3 regions of the Pseudarthrobacter sp. 902506025 genome follow, and region 1 is predicted to be linked to each of the others. Evidence: riboswitches for the same ligand, from Rfam matches in the RefSeq annotation. Region 1 holds a riboswitch; each other region holds the start of a gene.
The links. A riboswitch is a leader RNA that binds a small molecule or an ion and turns the genes downstream of it on or off. The one in region 1 is predicted to bind thiamine pyrophosphate.
Positions count from the first base shown of each region.

Region 1 (3,865 bases):
AGATGATCGTCCGCCAGCGCGACGACAGAATCCAGATCGCCGTCCTCGAAGACGGTGTCCTGGCCGAACACTTCGTGTCCAAGACGCAGCAGGACTCGCTGATCGGCAACGTGTACCTGGGCAAGGTCCAGAACGTGCTGCCGTCCATGGAAGCCGCATTCGTGGACATCGGGCGCGGCCGCAACGCCGTCCTGTACGCGGGCGAGGTCAACTGGGAGGCCGTCAACCTGGAGGGCAAGCAGCGGCGCATCGAAAACGCGCTGAAGTCCGGTGACACCGTCCTGGTCCAGGTGACCAAGGACCCGGTGGGCCACAAGGGTGCCCGCCTCACCAGCCAGATCTCCCTGCCCGGCCGCTACCTGGTGTACGTACCCGGCGGTTCCATGACCGGCATCTCCCGCAAGCTGCCCGACGTCGAACGCAACCGGCTCAAGCGCATCCTCAAGGACCGCCTGCCGGAGCACGCCGGTGTGATTGTCCGTACCGCGGCCGAGGGCGCTTCCGAGGAAGAGCTGACGCACGACATCAACCGGCTTCGCGCCCAGTGGGAGGGCATCGAAAGCCAGTCCGCGTCCACCAAGATCCTGGCTCCCGAGCTGCTCTACGGCGAACCCGATCTGACCATCAAGGTGGTCCGCGACGTCTTCAACGAGGACTTCTCCAAGCTCATCGTTTCCGGTGAGGAAGCCTGGGACACCATCGAGGCCTACGTCACCTATGTGGCGCCGGACCTTGTGGGCCGCCTTGAGAAGTGGACCAAGGACCAGGACATCTTCGCCGCCTGGCGCATCGACGAGCAGATCCACAAGGCGCTTGAACGGAAGGTCTTCCTGCCCTCCGGCGGCTCCCTGGTGATCGACCGTACCGAGGCGATGACCGTGGTGGACGTCAACACGGGCAAGTTCACCGGCAGCGGCGGCAACCTTGAGGAGACCGTCACCAAGAACAACCTTGAGGCAGCCGAGGAAGTGGTGCGCCAGCTGAGGCTGCGCGATATCGGCGGCATCATCGTGATCGACTTCATCGACATGGTGCTCGAATCCAACCGCGACCTGGTCCTGCGCCGCCTGGTGGAGTGCCTGGGCCGTGACCGGACCAAGCACCAGGTGGCCGAGGTCACCTCGCTTGGCCTGGTCCAGATGACCCGCAAGCGCATGGGCACCGGACTGCTGGAAGTCTTCGGCGAGCAGTGCGAGGCCTGCGCCGGCCGTGGCGTTGTGACCCACGACGATCCCGTGGAGCACCGCCGCGCCAACATCGTTGCCGCCGAGCACCACGTCCAGCGCACCGACAACCGGCCCGAAGCCCGCGCGGAAGCCCGTCCGGAAGGGCAGCGGAACGACAATGCCCAACCCGGCGTGCGTACTGAACGCAAGCGGCGGCGCGGACGCGGCGGGCAGCAGCCCGAAGCGGCCCCGGCACCTGCCGTCCACGTGCACACGGTCCAGCCCGACCCGTCGGACGCCGAGCGGCACGCCAAGGCGGAGGCCACCAGGCTTGCCCTGGCGAACATTGCCGCTGCGGCCCACGCTGCCCACCTGCATGACGATGAGGTGGCGGCAGCCCGGCAGGTGCCTTCCGTGGAGCCTGCGCCGGCGCCCGTCGAGGAGAAGCACGACGCCGATGCCCCGGCACGTCCTGCGGCTGTCCTGACGTTCGGCGGCGAGGAAGTCCCGCTTCCGTTCGTGGAGCACGCTGAGGAACAGCATCCCCTGCCTGCCCTCACTCTGGACCGGCTCGCGGAAGCGTTCGCCCACCTTGGCCAGCCGGCTTCCCCTGTGGAGAACGCGCCTGCCAAGACCGCCGAAGCCGTGAAGGTGCCGGAGGCTGCGGTGCCGGAACGGCAGCACGACGGCGGGGGAGCGGAAGCCCGCGCCGCCGCAACGGAAGCTGCAGCCGGAAAGGACTACTCCGACCACACGCTGGAGCAGTCGCGACAGCGCAGGCCGCGGCGCCACCGTGCCGCCAGCCGTGCCCAGGGTGCCGCCAACGAGACCGCCGTCCAGCATCACGAAAACGTCCAGGCGGCAGGCGCAGGCCATTCGCACGCGGCCAAGGCTCCCGAACCCGTGAAGCCCCAGCAGGCACCGGCGGAACCGGGCAAGGCGCCCGAGGAACCCATCATCCTCGGCGTGGGTGTGCCTGCCTCGGAGCTCTAGGCGCAGGAGTTACCGGCCAAACGGCCACGCAGTAAGGAATCCCCGTCCTGCGGACGATTCACCCGGGAAGCACCGTGGGAATCGGCCGTGTGGCGGGGATTCCTGCTGCTGCGAGGTTGTTGTTTCCTTGACCCGAGGGCTGTCATCCTTTCCTCCTGGTGCGGCCTACGGGCTAGGGTGGAAACCGACACGGGGTGCCGCGCAGAAGGCCGGCTGAGATCCAGACCCGTTGAACCTGTCCGGCTAGTACCGGCGAAGGGATGTCTCTTGTCTTCGACCCTTTCCATGCCCCTTCCTGCTGCCTCCGGCGTTCCCACCGCGCTGCCCCCGGGCCGGGACGTCCCGCGGGTCCTCTCGATCGCGGGCTCCGACCCGTCCGGTGGCGCCGGCATCCAGGCCGACCTCAAAAGCATTGCCGCCCACGGCGGATACGGTATGGCTGCCATCACCGCCCTGACGGCACAGAACACCCGTGGCGTGCAGGCTGTCCACGTTCCTCCGGCCGCTTTCCTCGCCGAACAACTGGACGCGGTCAGCGACGATATCTCCATCGACGCGGTCAAGATCGGCATGCTGGGCGACGAGAGCGTCATCCGCACTGTCCGGCATTGGCTGGAGAAGGTGCGCCCCGCCGTCGTGGTCCTCGACCCCGTGATGGTGGCCACCAGTGGTGACCGGCTGCTGAAGGAATCCGCGGAGGCTGCCCTCCGCGAACTGCTGCCCCTGGCGCACCTCATCACTCCCAACCTCCCGGAGCTTGCCATGCTGGTGGGCGGGGACCCTGCCGGGACCTGGCCGGCGGCGCTGGACCAGGGAAGGCGCCTTGCCGAAGCCACCGGAGCCACCGTGCTGGTCAAGGGTGGCCACCTCGCGGGTGCAGACTGCCCGGACGCGCTGGTCAACACGGCCGGCCTCCTGTCCCAGGAAGTGGTGGAAGTGCACGGCAAACGAATTTCCACCCGCAACAGCCATGGCACCGGCTGCTCCCTGTCCTCCGCGATGGCCACCGTCCAGGCACGCCTTGGGGACTGGGAGGCATCGCTCCTGACGGTCAAGCCATGGCTGGCCGGCGCCCTTGAGAACTCGGAGCAGCTTGAGGTGGGCCAGGGCAACGGCCCCGTGCACCATTTCCACCATGTGCGGCCGGCCCCCGCGGAAGGCGCTTTCGCTGCCCGGCTGTGGACGGAAGCCCAGCAGGACGTGGCGGACATCTACGCCCTGGACTTCATCCGCGGCCTGGCCTCCGGAGACCTTGCTGAGAAGGACTTTGCCTACTACCTGGCGCAGGATGCCCTGTACCTGAACGGCTACTCCCGCGTCCTCGCCCGGGCCAGTGCCCTGGCCCCCTCCGAAGCGGAGCAGCTGTTCTGGGCCGGATCCTCGCAGCAATGCCTGGAGGTGGAGTCGGAGCTGCACCGCTCATGGCTCAGCACCCGCCCTGCCCAGGGCGGACTTGGCCCCGTCACCAAGGCCTACGTGGACCACCTCACTGCAGCGTCGGCGTCGGGAAGTTACGCCGTCCTGGCCGCCGCTGTTCTGCCCTGTTTCTGGCTCTACGCCGAGGTAGGGGAAAAGCTGCACGCCCAGTTCCTCGCCTCGGGAGCGCCTGACGGCCACGCCTACGCAGCCTGGCTCCGGACCTACGCCGACGAGGGCTTCGCCGAAGCCACCCGGCGGGCCATCGCCATCGTGGACGCGGCAGGGCG
Region 1 is NZ_JBFBKW010000009.1:85,821-89,685, forward strand. Features, by position in the region: gene AB0280_RS15975 (Rne/Rng family ribonuclease) at 1-2,159, shown strand, start outside; TPP riboswitch at 2,340-2,437, shown strand; gene thiD (bifunctional hydroxymethylpyrimidine kinase/phosphomethylpyrimidine kinase) at 2,445-3,865, shown strand, end outside.

Region 2 (3,865 bases), on a different contig from region 1:
TCGTACTGGGCAGCAGTGGCGACGGTCGCGGCCAGGGAGGCCTGGTCCTCGAAGAGCAGCGCGGTGTGGAACAGGCCCGCCTCTCCCCTGCCGGGAAGGTGCAGTCCGGGAGCCGGCGCAAGGTGGACCAACGGCCGGCCCAGGCGGCCAAGGTAGAGCCCGCCGTCCTGCTCTGCCACCACCTCAAGGCCCAGCGCACGCTGGTAGTAGTCGGTCATGACCTTCATGTCGCCCACCTTGAGCATCACGGTGCCCATGGCGAGGTCGGCAGGAAGAAGATCCTGGCTGCTGGCTGATGCGGTCATTGAAGGCTCCTTGCATTGGCGGCCGTCCCATTGGCGGCCTGTCACCTATTAAAATTACTTGAAGCTTCAATTTATTCCAAGTCCCCGGGAACCGTTTGTCAGCGAATGATCCGCCCGCCCAGCACCACCTGCTCCAGCGCCGTAATGGTCTCCGGTACAGCCCGCGGATCTTCCCGGCATACGACGACGTCGGCGCGGGCCCCCTCTTCCACTCCATCCGCTCCCAGCCAACTGCGTGCTGCCCAGCAGGCGGAGTCGAGGGCCGCGTCCATGGGGAGGCCGGCGCCGTGCAGGGCGAGGATTTCGTCGGTGATCCTGCCGTGCCGGATCACGCTGCCGGCATCGGTGCCGGCAAAGATGCGCACACCCGCTGTGTGGGCTTCCGCCACCCGCTCGAGCCTGCGTTCCCATAAGGCGCGCATGTGGGCTGCATAGCGCGGGAATTTCGCGTCCGCTTGGGCGGCAATGTCGGGGAAGGTGGCGATATTGATGAGCGTGGGCACGATCGGTACGCCCTGCTCCACGAACCGGGGCAGGTGGCGGGGCAGGAGCCCGGTGGCGTGCTCGACGCAGTCGATGCCGGCGTCCAACACCTGGTCGAGGGTGTCTTCGGCGAAGCAGTGGGCCGTCACCCTGGCGCCTTCGTCGTGCGCCGCCTGGACGGCATCGCGGACGACGGCGGCGGGAAACGACGGCGCCAGGTCACCGGCGCTGCGGTCAATCCAGTCACCCACCAGCTTGACCCAGCCGTCGCCGTCGCGCGCCTGCTTGCGGACGGCCTCCACGAGGCCGTCCGGTTCAACTTCCTCAGCGAAGCCGCGCAGGTAACGGCGCGTCCGGGCGATATGGCGCCCGGCACGGATCAACACCGGGAAGTCCCTGCCACCCTGCATCCAGCGGGTATCCGCCGGCGAGCCGGCATCCCGGACCAGGAGGGTTCCGGCGTTGAGGTCCGCCTGCGCCTGGTCCCTGGCGGCTGCGGGCTCCACGGGGCCCGCAGGGCCCAGGCCGATGTGGCAGTGGGCGTCCACGAAGCCCGGCAGGACCCAGCCGTCGAGTACCCGGCCGGGAGGAGTGTCCGGCTTGTTGAACGTGAGCCTTCCGTCCACCGACCAAAGTCCATGCCGCACCCGGTCCGGCGCGGTCAGGACGGGTCCACGGAAGTGGATGATGTCTGCCATGGGGCTCCTTTCGATGCCCGGTCAGGCTAGCACCGCAATTATGACAAGCCTGGTTCAGGGGCCTGTGGTAGCTTCGTTCCTGACCACACGGGTGCCCTTGCAGGGGCTGAGATCGGGCTGACGCAGCCTGCGACCGTTGAACCTGTCCGGGTAATGCCGGCGAAGGAAGTGAGTATTCCCTTGAGTACGCAAAACACGCAGTTGAACCCTGCCCTGCTGCCGTCCGCCGGGGAGCCCGGCGACACATCAGTTCCGCAGGTAACCCAGTCCCTGAAGTCCCATTCCCTCGCCTACCTTGCGGATGAGGCGTCCGGGATCCGGGTACCGGTGACGGAAATTTCCCTTGAACCATCACCCAACGGCCAGCCGAACGCACCCTTCCGGACCTACCGGACTGCCGGACCCGGCAGCGACCCCGTCCGCGGGCTGCAGCCCTTCCGCGCAGAGTGGATCGCCGCGCGCGGGGACACCGAACCCTACGGCGGCCGGGAGCGCAACCTGCTCGACGACGGCCGCTCGGCCGTGCGCCGCGGTGCTGCCTCCGCGGAGTGGAAGGGCGCACAGCCGGTGCCACGCCGCGCCGTCGACGGCCGGACGGTGACGCAGATGCACTATGCCCGGCAGGGAATCGTGACGCAGGAAATGCGCTTCGTGGCGCTGCGCGAAAACTGCGACGTTGAGCTGGTCCGCAGCGAGGTTGCTGCCGGCAGGGCCATCATCCCGAACAACATCAACCATCCGGAATCCGAGCCGATGATCATTGGCAAGGCTTTCCTGGTGAAGATCAACGCGAACATTGGCAACTCCGCGGTGACGAGTTCCATCGCGGAGGAGGTGGACAAGCTGCAGTGGGCCACCCAGTGGGGTGCCGACACCGTCATGGACCTCTCCACCGGCGACGACATCCACACCACGCGGGAGTGGATCATCCGCAACTCCCCCGTGCCGATCGGGACGGTGCCGATCTACCAGGCGCTGGAAAAGGTCAACGGCGAGGCCAACGCCCTCACGTGGGAGATCTTCCGCGACACCGTGATCGAACAGTGCGAGCAGGGTGTGGACTACATGACCATCCACGCCGGCGTGCTGCTCCGCTATGTCCCGCTGACGGCCAACCGGGTGACCGGCATCGTCTCGCGCGGCGGCTCCATCATGGCCGGCTGGTGCCTGGCCCACCACCAGGAGAACTTCCTGTACACGCACTTCGACGAGCTGTGTGAAATTTTCGCCAAATACGACGTCGCCTTCTCCCTGGGTGACGGCCTCCGCCCTGGTTCCACGGCGGACGCCAACGACGCCGCGCAGTTCGCGGAGCTGGACACGCTCGCCGAGCTGACGCAGCGGGCCTGGGGGTACGACGTCCAGGTGATGGTGGAGGGGCCCGGCCACGTTCCCTTCCACCTGGTCCGTGAGAATGTGGAACGGCAGCAGGAGCTGTGCAAGGGTGCGCCCTTCTATACCCTGGGCCCGCTGGTCACCGACATCGCTCCCGGCTACGACCACATCACGTCGGCAATCGGCGCCACCGAGATTGCCAGGTACGGGACCGCCATGCTCTGCTACGTCACGCCAAAGGAACACCTGGGCCTGCCCAACAAGGACGACGTCAAGACGGGTGTCATCACCTACAAGATCGCGGCGCACGCGGCGGATCTGGCCAAGGGCCACCCGGGGGCGCACGAACGGGACGACGCCCTGTCCAAGGCACGGTTCGAATTCCGCTGGCGCGACCAGTTCGCCCTGTCCCTGGATCCTGTGACCGCGGAGGCGTTCCACGACGAGACGCTTCCCGCTGAACCGGCCAAGACGGCGCACTTCTGTTCCATGTGCGGCCCCAAGTTCTGCTCCATGCGGATCAGCCAGGACATCCGTGACGAATACGGGTCGGCAGACTCGCAGGCGGCACTGGCGGACATGGCATCCGGCATGCGGGAGAAGAGCCAGGAGTTCCTGGCCAAGGGCGGCAAGGTGTACCTGCCGGAACCGACGGTCGCTGCCGGCAGCTAGGACGCCCGGGCGGGCTGGCTTCGGCTGACCCCGCTGATGAACTGGCGGATGGCCCGGTCCCCGTCCAGGGAGTCCTGGGGCCGGTGCCCTCCCGCGGCAACGCGGTGCAGGGCACCGGTCTCCCTGAGGTACCCGGCAATTTCCTCATAAAGCGGCTCCCAGCCACCGGTCAGGACCAGCGTGGGGACACCGGGAACAATATGCAGCGGCGCATCCCAGGACGGCGCCTGAAGGCGCAGCCTGCGGGCGGAGCGTTTTTCCTCGATGGTGGCCGGCTGCTGGAGGTCGGTGGCGTAGACGCGGCGGACGAATTCGCGCTGGAAGTCGTCGTCACTGAGCTGGTGGCGGACGTCGAAAAGCGGCTGCATCAGG
Region 2 is NZ_JBFBKW010000011.1:54,985-58,849, forward strand. Features, by position in the region: gene AB0280_RS17845 (VOC family protein) at 1-305, opposite strand, end outside; gene AB0280_RS17850 (amidohydrolase family protein) at 404-1,486, opposite strand; TPP riboswitch at 1,564-1,671, shown strand; gene thiC (phosphomethylpyrimidine synthase ThiC) at 1,667-3,493, shown strand; gene AB0280_RS17860 (alpha/beta hydrolase) at 3,490-3,865, opposite strand, start outside.
Region 2: linked by a shared signal. The riboswitch ahead of thiC (phosphomethylpyrimidine synthase ThiC) and the one ahead of thiD (bifunctional hydroxymethylpyrimidine kinase/phosphomethylpyrimidine kinase) in region 1 are both predicted to bind thiamine pyrophosphate.

Region 3 (3,865 bases), on a different contig from region 1:
GTCCCATGGCCTGCCCAGCACCTCGGTCTGCAGCCGGAAATGCCGCAGGGACCGTTCATCCGGGGCAGGCATGGTGCGCAGGATGCCCACTTTGCCCTCCAGCATCAGCTGCGCGGCGGCCATTCCGGTCATCAGCGAAATCTGTGCATTCCAGTCCTCCACGGGAAGCTGCGGAACAGCGTCGATCCGGTAGCCGCCGTCGGGCAACTGGACGATCTCCTGCTCAGGCATGTTCAGGCTGGCGCCCCCGCGTGCCCGTTCCAGCGCCACCCGCTTCAGTCCCACCTCGCGGAGGAGGCCCAGTACGGGGGAGGCAGTCCCGGCGTCGAGATCGGCCTGGGCGCCTTTATAGCTGAGCTTGTCACGGCTGATGACCCGCGCCCTCCGGACGCCCACGGACAGCACTGTCGCGTCGCCGTCGAGCGTGAAGTCCCAGACGAAAGCCGAACACTCCTGGCCGGGCAGCAGGCTTCCGGCGCCCTCGCTGATCACCTCGGGGTGCAGCGGGATCCGGCCGTCCGGGGCGTAGAACGTCTGTCCGCGGCGCCGCGTCTCGGCGTCCAGCGGGCCGCCCGGAGCAACAAACGCCGGAACGTCGGCGATGGCGTACATAACCCGGTAGCCGTTTCCGTCCGGTTCGATGAACACTGCCTGGTCCAGGTCCGTGGACGACGCCGGATCGATGGTCACGAATCCGACGGCGGTCAGGTCGTAGGACGGCAGTTTCAGCGCGGCGACGGCGGCGCGGGCGTCTTCCACTGCTTCGGCGGGGTACGGTCCCGGCAGTTCAAGTTCCGTCCGCAGCAGGCCCAGCGCCTCTTCCAGGGCGTTCTTGTGGTCATGGACGTTGGGGGCCAACCGATGATGTGACACAAAAATCAGCGTATCCCCAAGTCCCGGAATTAAGCAGGCTCAGGAGCCGGTGCCGTCCAGCGCGTCGAGAAGGGAGGCGGCGGCGGCTGCGGGGTCGGGTGCTTCGGTGATGGCGCGGACCACCACGATCCTGCCGGCACCGGCCTCCACCACGTCACGGACGTTTCCGTGGTCGATGCCGCCGATGGCAAACCATGGCACGGGATCTCCGGCCTGCCGGGAGGCTTCGGCGGCATATGCCACCAGTTCAGGGCCGACGGCGGCCCTGCCGGGTTTGGTGGGCGTGGCCCAGACCGGACCCACACAGAAGTAGTCCAGCCCGGACGGCCCCACCGTTGCGGCCAAAGCGGCGTCCACCTGGTCAGTGGTGTGGCTGGAGAGCCCAATGGCCGCGTTGCCGTTGACCAGCGTCCGCGCTGCCGGCAGCGGAAGGTCCTTCTGGCCGATGTGGAACACCGGCGCCCCGGACAGCACGGCGATGTCCGCACGGTCGTTGACGGCCCACAGCCGGCCATGGCGTACCGCTGTTTCCTTCAGGACCGCCAGGAGGTCCAGTTCCTCTGCGGCTTCGATGGTCTTGTCGCGCAGCTGGATGATGTCCACGCCGCCGGCAAACGCGGCGTCAACGAAGTCCGCGAAATCGCCGCGCGCAGTCCGTGCGTCGGTGCAGAGGTACAGGCGCGCTGCCTTGAGGGCGTCAATGTGGCCGGCGTTGGCAACTTCGGCGGGGAGGGCAGCGGAGGCTGGGGCGTGGGGGCCGGCGGGCAGGGATGAGGCGGACACATTCATGCCTGCAAGCCTAGTTCCTCTAAACTGGGCTGGTACTGCGGGAGCCCGCGGCAGCTGTCATAAAGCGCCGGGCTGAGAGGGCGTCAGAGCCGACCGCTTGACCTGATCCGGTTAATGCCGGCGTAGGGAAGGAACCACATGCGCAACCCCGTTGACAGTCTCCCCGGGCCCGAAGGCGCCAGCGCAAACTCCACTGTCCGGGCCGACGTCGCCGTCATCGGCGGGGGAGTGGTGGGCCACGGCATCGCCTGGGAGGCGCAGCGTTCCGGACGCTCCGTTGCCCTGATCGACGACGCACCCGGAAACGGTGCCAGCTGGGCCGCCGCGGGCATGCTGGCCCCGGTCAGCGAACTGCACTACCAGGAGGAGGACCTCCTGGAACTGATGCTTGAGGCGTCGTCCCGCTGGCCAGGGTTCGCCGCGGGGATCGCCGGCGCGACGGGGGCGGATTGCGGATACCTGACGACGCCGACACTCGCCGTGGGTGCCGACGCCGCGGACCGCCGCGCGCTGATGGACCTCCGCGCGGTACAACAGGCCAACGGACTGGGGGTGGAGCCCCTGGCCGTGCGCGAAGCCCGCAAACGCGAGCCGCTCCTCAGCCCCGCCATCGCCTGTGCCCTGGACACACCCGCGGACCACCAAGTGGACCCCCGGCGCCTGGTGGCGGCCCTGCGGCTGGCCCTCGCGGGCGTTGCACTGACGTCCCCGGAGCTGGCCGCCGCGGGCGCGGTGGACGGGTATGCCGTGCCGGACCGGGCCACCGGCCTGCTGTGGGAGGGCGGAACGGTTGCCGGTGCCAGCCTCGCCGGCGGCGGCACCGTCCTGGCAACGGAAACCATCGTGGCCAACGGCCTGCAGGCAGGGGACCTTGGCGGCCTGCCCGACGGCCTCGACCTGCCACTGCGCCCAGTCCACGGGGACATACTCCGTCTCGCCGTTCCGCAGCACCTCCAGCCCCTGGTGACCTCCACGGTTCGTGGGCTGGTGCACGGAGTCCCCGTCTACATCGTCCCCCGGCAGGACGGGACCGTGGTGATCGGGGCAACCCAGCGCGAGGACGCGCTCTCCGATGCCGTGAGCGCCGGAGGCGTCTACCAGCTGCTGCGGGACGCTCAGGCGCTGGTGCCCGCCGTCGCTGAACTGGAACTGCTCGAGTGCACCGCCCGGGCCCGCCCCGGTACCCCCGACAACGCGCCCCTGCTGGGCCGCGTGCCGGTGGATCCGGGGTCCGGAAACCCTGCCGCCGGGCATGTCCCGGGACTCATCATCGCCACCGGGTTCTTCCGGCACGGCGTCCTGCTCACCCCCGCCGCAGCCGCCATCTGCACGGCACTGCTGGACGGGACATCAGATTCCCGCTGGTCGCCCTTCAGCCCGGAGCGGTTCTCCCGGCCGGCGGCAGCCGCCACCACACCCCACATCAAGGAGACAGCGTGAACATCACCCTGAACGGAAACACGCACGAGGTGGCCGACGGCGCCTCCATCACCACGCTCGTCAGCCAAGTCACCGGACGCCCGCTGGCACCCAACGGACAGGCGACGGACGGCGGGAAACTGGGCGTCGCCGTCGCACATAATGCCCAGGTGGTGCCGCGGAGCCAATGGTTCGCCACCGCGCTCGCCGAGGGCGACGATATTGAACTTGTCACTGCAGTACAGGGAGGCTGACGCCATGACCGAAACCAGCACCATCAACCCCGCCGGAAACGCGGGCGCCGCCGACGCCCTGGTGATTGACGGCGTCGCCCTCGGATCCCGGCTCATCATGGGCACGGGCGGGGCACCCAGCCTGGACGGCCTGGGCGCAGCGCTGCTGGCCTCCGGCACCGCCCTGACCACGGTGGCCATGCGCCGGTACTCCACTGCTGAAACCGGTTCGCTGTTCCAGCTGCTGGTGGACCATGGGATCCGCGTGCTGCCCAACACGGCCGGCTGCTTCACGGCCAGGGATGCGGTCCTGACCGCCGAACTGGCGCGGGAGGCCCTGGAGACCGACTGGGTGAAACTGGAGGTCATCGCCGACGAGCAGACCCTCCTGCCGGACGCCGTGGAACTCGTGGACGCCACGGAGCAGCTGGTCAACCGCGGGTTCAAGGTCTTCGCCTACACGAATGACGACCCCGTGCTTGCGTTGCGGCTGGAGAACCTCGGCGCCACCGCCGTCATGCCGCTGGGCGCCCCGATCGGTACCGGACTGG
Region 3 is NZ_JBFBKW010000003.1:223,733-227,597, reverse strand. Features, by position in the region: gene AB0280_RS08245 (RNB domain-containing ribonuclease) at 1-873, opposite strand, end outside; gene thiE (thiamine phosphate synthase) at 913-1,662, opposite strand; TPP riboswitch at 1,690-1,808, shown strand; gene AB0280_RS08235 (FAD-dependent oxidoreductase) at 1,801-3,102, shown strand; gene thiS (sulfur carrier protein ThiS) at 3,099-3,335, shown strand; gene AB0280_RS08225 (thiazole synthase) at 3,340-3,865, shown strand, end outside.
Region 3: linked by a shared signal. The riboswitch ahead of AB0280_RS08235 (FAD-dependent oxidoreductase) and the one ahead of thiD (bifunctional hydroxymethylpyrimidine kinase/phosphomethylpyrimidine kinase) in region 1 are both predicted to bind thiamine pyrophosphate.